Regions from separate parts of the Enterococcus faecium genome, predicted to be linked through region 1. Evidence: predicted binding sites of a transcription regulator. Region 1 holds the regulator's gene; the other holds the start of a gene.
What was found. The regulator HrcA, encoded in region 1, represses chaperone genes, less so after heat shock. The targets are predictions, from matches to a motif close to TTAGCACTCNNNNNNNNNGAGTGCTAA.

Region 2: the regulator HrcA is predicted to act here: its motif matches at 2,810-2,836, upstream of groES (co-chaperone GroES).

What each region holds. Positions count from the first base shown of each region.
Region 1 is NZ_CP118955.1:1,016,151-1,020,620, reverse strand. It holds gene dnaK (molecular chaperone DnaK) at 1-1,478, opposite strand, end outside; gene grpE (nucleotide exchange factor GrpE) at 1,529-2,092, opposite strand; gene hrcA (heat-inducible transcriptional repressor HrcA) at 2,186-3,229, opposite strand; gene hemW (radical SAM family heme chaperone HemW) at 3,464-4,470, opposite strand, start outside.
Region 2 is NZ_CP118955.1:2,120,632-2,125,101, forward strand. It holds gene PYW34_RS10330 (LacI family DNA-binding transcriptional regulator) at 1-58, opposite strand, end outside; gene PYW34_RS10335 (hypothetical protein) at 73-345, opposite strand; gene groL (chaperonin GroEL) at 815-2,440, opposite strand; gene groES (co-chaperone GroES) at 2,491-2,775, opposite strand; gene PYW34_RS10350 (CPBP family intramembrane glutamic endopeptidase) at 3,000-3,662, shown strand; gene PYW34_RS10355 (PTS sugar transporter subunit IIC) at 3,738-4,470, opposite strand, start outside.

The DNA.
Region 1 (4,470 bases):
TTTGCTTCTGCATCTTTCACCATACGTTCGATTTCTTCGTCTGTTAGACCTGAAGAAGATTTGATCGTGATTTTTTGTTCTTTTTGTGTACCTAGATCTTTCGCAGATACATTTACAATCCCGTTTTTATCAATATCGAATGTTACTTCGATTTGTGGAATACCACGAGGAGCTGCTGGAATATCTGTCAATTGGAATCTTCCTAGAGTTTTGTTGTCAGCAGCCATTGGGCGTTCACCTTGTAATACATGGATGTCTACTGCTGGTTGATTATCTGCCGCAGTTGAGAATACTTGTGATTTACTTGTTGGAATCGTTGTATTGCGGTCAATCAATTTAGTGAACACTCCACCCATTGTTTCGATACCTAATGACAATGGTGTAACGTCAAGTAAAACAACATCTTTCACATCACCAGTGATCACGCCACCTTGGATAGCAGCACCCATAGCAACTACTTCATCAGGGTTAACTGATTTGTTTGGTTCTTTTCCTGTTTCTTTACGTACTGCTTCTACAACTGCAGGGATACGAGTAGATCCACCGACTAAAATAACTTCGTCGATTTCTGATTGTGACAGACCTGCATCTTTTAACGCTTGACGTACTGGTACTTTTGTACGTTCTACTAAGTCAGCTGTTAATTCATCAAATTTTGCACGTGTCAATGTCATTTCCAAATGCAATGGTCCAGATTCTCCTGCTGTGATAAATGGCAAGCTGATTTGTGTGCTTGATACGCCAGATAAATCTTTTTTCGCTTTTTCAGCAGCGTCTTTCAAGCGTTGTAAAGCCATTTTGTCTTGAGACAAGTCAATGCTGTTTTCTTTTTTGAATTCTGCTACCATGTAGTCGATGATTTTGTTATCAAAGTCGTCCCCACCTAGATGGTTGTCGCCAGCTGTTGACAATACATCAAAGACACCGTCTCCTAGTTCAAGGATAGATACGTCAAAAGTACCGCCACCAAGGTCGAATACTAAGATTTTTTCGTCGCGATCTGTTTTATCTAAACCATAGGCAAGAGCAGCTGCAGTTGGTTCATTGACGATACGTTCTACTTCTAGACCAGCGATCTTACCAGCATCTTTTGTTGCTTGACGTTGTGCATCATTAAAGTAAGCTGGCACAGTGATAACTGCTTTTTCGACTTTTTCACCTAAATAGTCTTCTGCGAATCCTTTGATATATTGAAGGATCATTGCTGAGATTTCTTGTGGTGTATATGATTTACCTTCTACATCTACTTTGTAACCTGCTTCACCGATATGGCGTTTGATTGATGAAATCGTATTTGGGTTTGTCACAGCTTGACGTTTTGCAACTTCCCCTACTTGGATTTCTCCATTTTTGAATGATACAACAGAAGGTGTTGTACGGTTTCCTTCTGGGTTAGCGATGATTTTTGCTTCGTTTCCTTCCAATACTGCTACTGCAGAGTTAGTCGTACCTAAGTCAATACCGATAATTTTACTCATAATTAACGTCTCCTTCTTTAATTGAAAGTGTAAGTTTTATATCCGCACAATTATTGTGCAACAATGACCATAGTTGGTCTTAACACGCGATCATGTAATTTGTAGCCTTCTTGTAGTACTTCTACAATCGTATCGGCTGGTGTATCTTCAGTCGCTGGAACAGTTTGTACTGCTTGATGAAGATTAGGATCAAAGGCTTCTCCTTTAGCAGGGATTTTTTCAATTCCTTCTTCTTCCAGTGCGTTACGCAAACTTTCCAAGACCATTTCCACGCCTTTTTTCAAACCTGCCCCTTGATCATCTGACACTTCTGTGGCTAATGCACGTTCCAGGTTGTCAATTGATGGAAGTAATTTTTTGGCTAAATCTTGTGAACGGTATTTTTGTAATTGCTCACGCTCATTTTTTCCTCGATTTGCCATATTTGCGATTTCAGCACGAGCCCGCAAGTATCTATCTTCCATTTCTTCTAACTCAGCTTTTAATTTCGCTGTTTCGAATTCTTCCGCTTCAGCTTCTGAAATACCCGAATCTTCTGCAGCTTCGACATCGATTTCCGGTTCTGGCTGAGCATCTGTCATTTCTTTATCTAGTTCTTCTTGATTTTCTTTCACGATACAGTCTTCCTTTCATTATTCAGTCAGCTGTTTGATTGCTCTTACTAAGAAAGAGAGAACGATCAGCTGCAAATAGCTTCGTTATTCACATTACGAGTTTGACAAGTCAAGCGAGCGGTAATAATCAGCAAGTTTAGCTGCTAGTTCTCTTCGATAAACATCGACTAGACCGAACATCCGAGAATAAGGCATACTAGTAGGCCCTAACAAGGCTATTGTACCTCTTCCATGACCATCTATCTCGTAACTTGCTTGAATCATACTCATATTCTGCAATAAATCATTGCCTAATTCAGCACCAATCTTGATATGAATATTGCTATCCATCGGAGTGATCATTTGTGTAAGTCCGTCTGAGTCTTTCATAAAAGAAAACATCGATTTGAACTGATCAAGATCTTGACGGGGCTCATAATCCAAGAGATTCATTTGTCCACTGACATAAACCTTTTCTTCAAAAACATGACCAAGAACGGTGTCAAATAACTGAGACATCCCTTCTGTCGTCTGGAAATATTTATGAAGAATCATCGGAATCTCCGTACGAAGTTTATGGTACACCGTCATCAGAGGATCTCCGACTAGACGGTCGTTTACAATCTGTACCATTTTTTCTAGTTCCTGACTTCCCATATATTCGGGAAGAGTGAACACTTGGCTTTCTACATTCCCCATATCTGTTACGACGATAGCAATAATCTGTCGATTATTCAAGGGTACGATACGAAAGCCAGTCAGTCGGCGGTCTTTTATTTCAGGTCCCAATGAAAAAGTCGTATAGCTTGTCAGCTCAGATAATATCTCAGCAGATTGCTTAATAATCTCATTGATTTCATGAAATTCTCTGCCTAGAGACTGACGAATCAGCAGCAAATCATCTTCTGCTACGCGAGCAGGTTTTAACAAATGATCCACGTAATAACGATAGCCTAAAGCAGATGGAATCCGCCCAGAAGAAGAGTGAGTCTTCAACAGCAATCCTTCATCTTCTAATGCTTTCATATCATTGCGAATCGTTGCTGAGCTGGCCTTGACTCCCTCAGACATTAATGTTTTGGAACCAACGGGCACGCCACTACTCGTATAGTGTTGGATGATCAGACGTAAAATGTCGTTTTGTCGCTTTGTTAACATCTTCCTCACCTCTCATTAGCACTCATATATTCTAAGTGCTAATTCACTTATAAATATAGCAAGAAGCCCTTCTCCTGTCAAGAGAAAGACTCCATTTTTTAGCACTCTAAACACAAGAGTGCTAATTCTAAATAATTGATGTAAATCCAGTTATATCAATACTTCAATACCTCATTGTCAAACTTTCTAAACTTTTTCTTTTCAAGTTTCGATAAAAAACAAATATTCTTCAAACTATTTTTCAAATAAAAAGCGCTCAAACACATTGTTCCCCAAAAAAGTCCCTCTTGGTGTCAAATAAACACGGTCTTCTTCATTAACAAGTAACCCTTCTTGCTCTAATTCCCTTAGCACATCACCGTACACCGATTCAATTGTTTTTTGATAGCGATCATAGAAATGTTTTTTAGTAATCCCTGTTTTTTTTCTTAGTCCTAAGAACATTTCTTCTTCTATTTGATTTTTTCGTGTCAATTTTTCTTCTTCCAATACCGGGCGTTCATTTGCTCGTAATGGGCGTAAATAGTGTTGGATCGGTCCTTTGTTGCGGTAACGAATATCTCCAAGATAACCGCTAGCACCAGCTCCAAACCCAAAATAGTGGTCATTGTTCCAGTACATGAGGTTATGTTGAGATTCATGTCCGGAGAGCCCAAAGTTACTTATTTCATATTGGTGACGTCCATGCTTTTCCATTGCTTCAATCGTCTCTTCAAACATTCTGGTTTCCGTTTCCTGATCAGGCAGTTCGAGTCTTCCTTGTCGTACCCAGTTCATGAACATTGTTTTGTTTTCGAGGATCAATGAGTACAAAGAATAGTGAGGCAGATCCAAAGCCAAAGCTTTTTCCAAAGTATCCCGATATCCTTCTAGTGTTTGTCCCGGTAATGCATAAATCAAATCGATGCTTACATTGGTAAAATTTTCTGCTTCTAAAAATTGCATTGTTTGATACACATCTTCTGCAGTATGTTTACGTCCAATTTTTTTCAATAAGCGATTGTCAAATGTCTGCACTCCCATGGATAAACGATTGACGCCATAGTTTTTCATCACTTGAAGTTTTTCACGGGTCAAATCACCAGGATTCGCTTCTACAGTAAACTCATTACCATTTTGAAAAGGCAGGATCTCTCTAGCACCTGATAATAGTCGATCAAGTTGTTTAGCAGATAAAGAAGTTGGTGTTCCGCCTCCTACATAAAGTGTTTCCAAATTCGCTGTAGGATGACTTTCCAGCA
Region 2 (4,470 bases), 1.1 Mb from region 1:
GTGAAATAGTAGAAACTGAATAACCTGTGAGCTTTGCGATATCTCGAATGTTTGCCACTGCTGCTTCGCCACCTATACAAAAAGATTTTCTTGTAAATAGTCTACCACAGCTGGACCGCATTCAAAAAACTGATACATTTTTCCTTCATGCGAAAAACTGATCCGCTGCCCGCCCCAATATATATCTTTTGTCAAATTTTCGATTTCATTCATTGGTATTTCTTTTACTATATTCCTATTCAACCCTTGAAAACTGTACAACGTTAATACGGATCCCTTGAACTCGACAAACGCATAAAAATAATTGTTCGTTGTGCCATCTGTTATCTCTACATAAGTATTCATTGCAAGCCCTCCTTTTGATACTTTGAGTATAGTGTATGAAACGCGTCTCATAGCAAGGAGTTTGTTTTGCCAAAGAAAAGTTTTATTCCTCTTTCATTATTACCAAAGTCTCTTATTTTAAATTGAATACATTATAATGATACTGTAAATATATCTTTATTATTAGTGAATGGATATTTACTTTTAATAGATAAAATATTATAACTATTAAAAATAACTATTTTCATTATAATTACACACAAAAAAGAGCGTGAGACAAAAGTAAAGAACACTTTTGTCTCACGCTCTAAACACGTATAAACAGCGGAAGCAGAAGCAACTCCTTCGGAAATAAGCTGAAATTCACAAAAATTTGAAAAGCAATTTCCGTGAATTTCTTCTTATTTCTTGGAGTTAAACGCTTCTGTTCCAGCCTCTTTTTATCTGTCTTTCACTAATGATCAGTTGTAGATAAGCAAGTTGCTTTTTCTTACATCATACCGCCCATCATTGATGGATCCATTGCAGGAGCTGCTGGCGCTGCTGGTTCTGGTTTATCTGCAACGACTGCTTCTGTCGTTAATAACAAGGCAGAAACGGAAGCGGCATTTTGCAAGGCAGAACGTGTTACTTTAGTTGGGTCTACGATACCTGCTTCAACCATGTTTACCCATTCTCCAGTAGCAGCATTGAAACCAGTGCCTAGTTCCACGTTCTTCAATTTATCAACAATCACTGATCCTTCATAACCAGCGTTTTCAGCGATTTGACGAATTGGTTCTTCTAAAGCACGAACAACGATCTTGATACCTGTTGCCACGTCTCCTTCTGCTTCTACAGCAGAAACTTTGCTGATAACGTTCACTAGAGCTGTACCACCACCTGAGACCATTCCTTCTTCTACTGCGGCACGTGTAGCATTCAATGCATCTTCAATGCGTAATTTTAATTCTTTCAATTCTGTTTCAGTAGCTGCACCAACTTTAACAACAGCTACACCACCTGCTAATTTAGCTAAGCGTTCTTGTAATTTTTCGCGGTCAAAATCAGAAGTTGTTTCAGCAATTTGGTTTTTGATCAATTGCACACGAGCTTCGATTGCTTCTTTTTCTCCAGAACCTTCTACGATCGTTGTATTGTCTTTATCTACAACAACTTTAGAAGCATTTCCTAAGTTTTCGATTGTTGCATCTTTCAATTCTAAACCTAGATCGTCAGTAATTACTGTACCACCTGTCAAAATAGCGATATCTTCAAGCATTGCTTTACGACGATCGCCGAAACCAGGAGCTTTTACAGCTACTACGTTGAATGTTCCACGGATTTTGTTCAATACAAGAGTTGGCAATGCTTCACCATCTACATCGTCAGCAATAATCAACAATGGACGTGATTGTTGCAAGATTTGTTCTAACAATGGCAGAATATCTTGGATGTTAGAGATTTTTTTGTCTGTGATCAAGATATATGGGTTTTCTAGAACAGCTTCCATTTTGTCGTTATCTGTTACCATATATTGTGATAAGTAACCACGATCAAACTGCATACCTTCTACAACATCTAGTTCTGTTTCGATCCCTTTTGATTCTTCGATTGTGATGACACCGTCGTTTCCAACTTTTTCCATTGCATCAGCAATCAAATGTCCAACTTTATCAGAACCCGAAGAAACAGCTGCTACTTGTGCAATGGCTTCTTTTGAATCAACAACAGTTGAGATATTATGCAATTCTTCGACTGCTGCTTTTGTTGCCAATTCGATCCCGCGACGAATGCCTAGAGGATTAGCACCTGCAGTTACGTTTTTTAAACCTTCGCGAACGATTGCTTGTGTCAGAACAGTTGCTGTCGTTGTACCGTCTCCTGCAATATCATTTGTTTTTGATGCTACTTCTGATACAAGTTTTGCACCCATGTTTTCAAAATGATCTTCTAATTCGATTTCTTTTGCGATCGTCACACCATCATTTGTGATCAATGGAGAGCCGTAAGATTTTTCTAGTACGACATTTCGGCCTTTAGGTCCTAATGTTACTTTCACTGTATCTGCTAATTTATCTACCCCGCGTAACATAGCTGCGCGTGCGTCTTCTGCAAATTTCAATTCTTTTGCCATGATTGATTCACCTCATTGATTATTTTTGATTATTTTTTTATCTTCCAAATTTACTCAACAATCGCCATGATATCTTTTCCTGCGACGATCAGATATTCTTTTCCTTCGTATTTTACTTCTGTACCGGCGTATTTTTCGAACATAACTTGGTCGCCTGCTTTTACAGCGGCAGGAACTTTTTCACCGTTTTCTAACAAACGGCCTTCACCGACTGCAACAACTGTCCCAGTTTGGGGTTTCTCTTTAGCAGCAGAAGCTAAAACGATTCCTCCGACAGTTTTTTCTTCTTCTTTTGCGACTTCGATAATGACGCGATCACCTAATGGTTTTAACACGATAAATCCCTCCGATAACTCTTTTTTTAATCTGTTAGCACTCTTAACCTTCGAGTGCTAACCTACATTTTTAATAATACTCATTCTCCCTCTTTTTTGCAAGCTTTTAAATCAAAGAAAAGAAATTTTATTCTGACAGCTGCTTATTGAAATTATGATATAATTGAAATCAATCGATATAAGCTTGCCTTGCATGCTTGTTATCCCTTAAAAGGAGGAATTACATGTCTTTAAAAAAATATAGCTTCCTCAGCATTTTTTGCTATGGTCTAATTTTTATCTCACCCTTGATCCTAGCTTCGATAGGACTTGTAAAATCTACGTCTGAATTGATCACAGCAACTGCAGTCATGTATATACTAGGCGCCGTTGTCCTAGCTATTTTTTATTTTAAGCAACGTGAACCCTTAGCGATCGAATCAGCGGTAAAAAAAGCTTCTGCTCCAAAGATTGTTATTTATGGATTGGTTGGAATCTTTGTCGCATTGATTCTGCAAAGCATCGCTGTCATGTTAGAATCTGTATTGTTTGGCAAAGCAACCCCTTCCGAGAATACACAAAATATCATCCAGATGATCATGGAAGCACCCGCTTTTATTTTGGCGACAACTGTTGCTGGACCCATCATGGAAGAGTTCGTATTCCGCCGCAGTATACTGGGGATCATCAGTCGATATTCAAATTTTTGGGTCGGAGCAGTGATCAGCTCTTTGCTGTTTGCGTTTGCTCATAATGATGGTCATCTGCTAATCTACTTTTTCCTAGGTTTCTTCTTCAGCCTAGAGTACAAAGCAACTGGTCGGATCTGGACATCGATGATCACACACGTAGGAATGAACACATTAGTTGTTCTTGTTCAATTAGCTGTCCAAAAAGGGCTAGTATAAACATGACTATAAATACTCCTGTCATCCTAGATTGGTGATTTTCCCAATCTAAAGCGACAGGAGTATTTTTGTTTTTTAGTCGTTCATCTTTTCTGCTGCTCCATCATTTTTTGTCTGTCTTTCCTTTTTGCAGTTTGCAGAATCTATTTTTTTCAAAAATGGGAAATAAATGAAAAAACTAATTGACAACACGATACCTTGTAAAATCGCTGCAGGCACTCCGCCTACTAAGAAACCCGAGAGGATCGGCGGTGTTGTCCAAGGGACTTGGACTGCTGTAAATAAAGGAACGAATCCAAAATATAAAGCGGAATAGGTAATCAATCCTGAAACGACCGGTGCGAAAATAAAAGGAACAGCCATCATCGGGTTCATCACGATCGGTGTGGAAAAAATAATTGATTCATTGATGTTGAAAAAGGCTGGTAAAAGAGCAAGATTTCCTAATTCTCTGTATTTCTTCGATTTCGCAAAAACCGTCATAAAAAATACAGCCCCTAACGTCAATCCAGCACCCGTAACCGTCATGAACTGATCGAGAAATTGCTGAGTAACGATATGTCCGCCATTTGCCACCGTCAACTCTTGTCCTGAGGCTAAGATTTCTGCATTTGCTAATGAATTCGCTTGCAAGACGGGACTAACCAACCCATTGACCATCGCAGATCCATGAAGACCAAATAACCATAAAAACGGAACAAAAAAACCTAATAAAAGCACACCAAACAACGTGTCTATGAACGATTGAATGGGAAGCTGGACATATGTCCATACTCCTTGAACAACAGTCATTCTGAACAAATGTTGA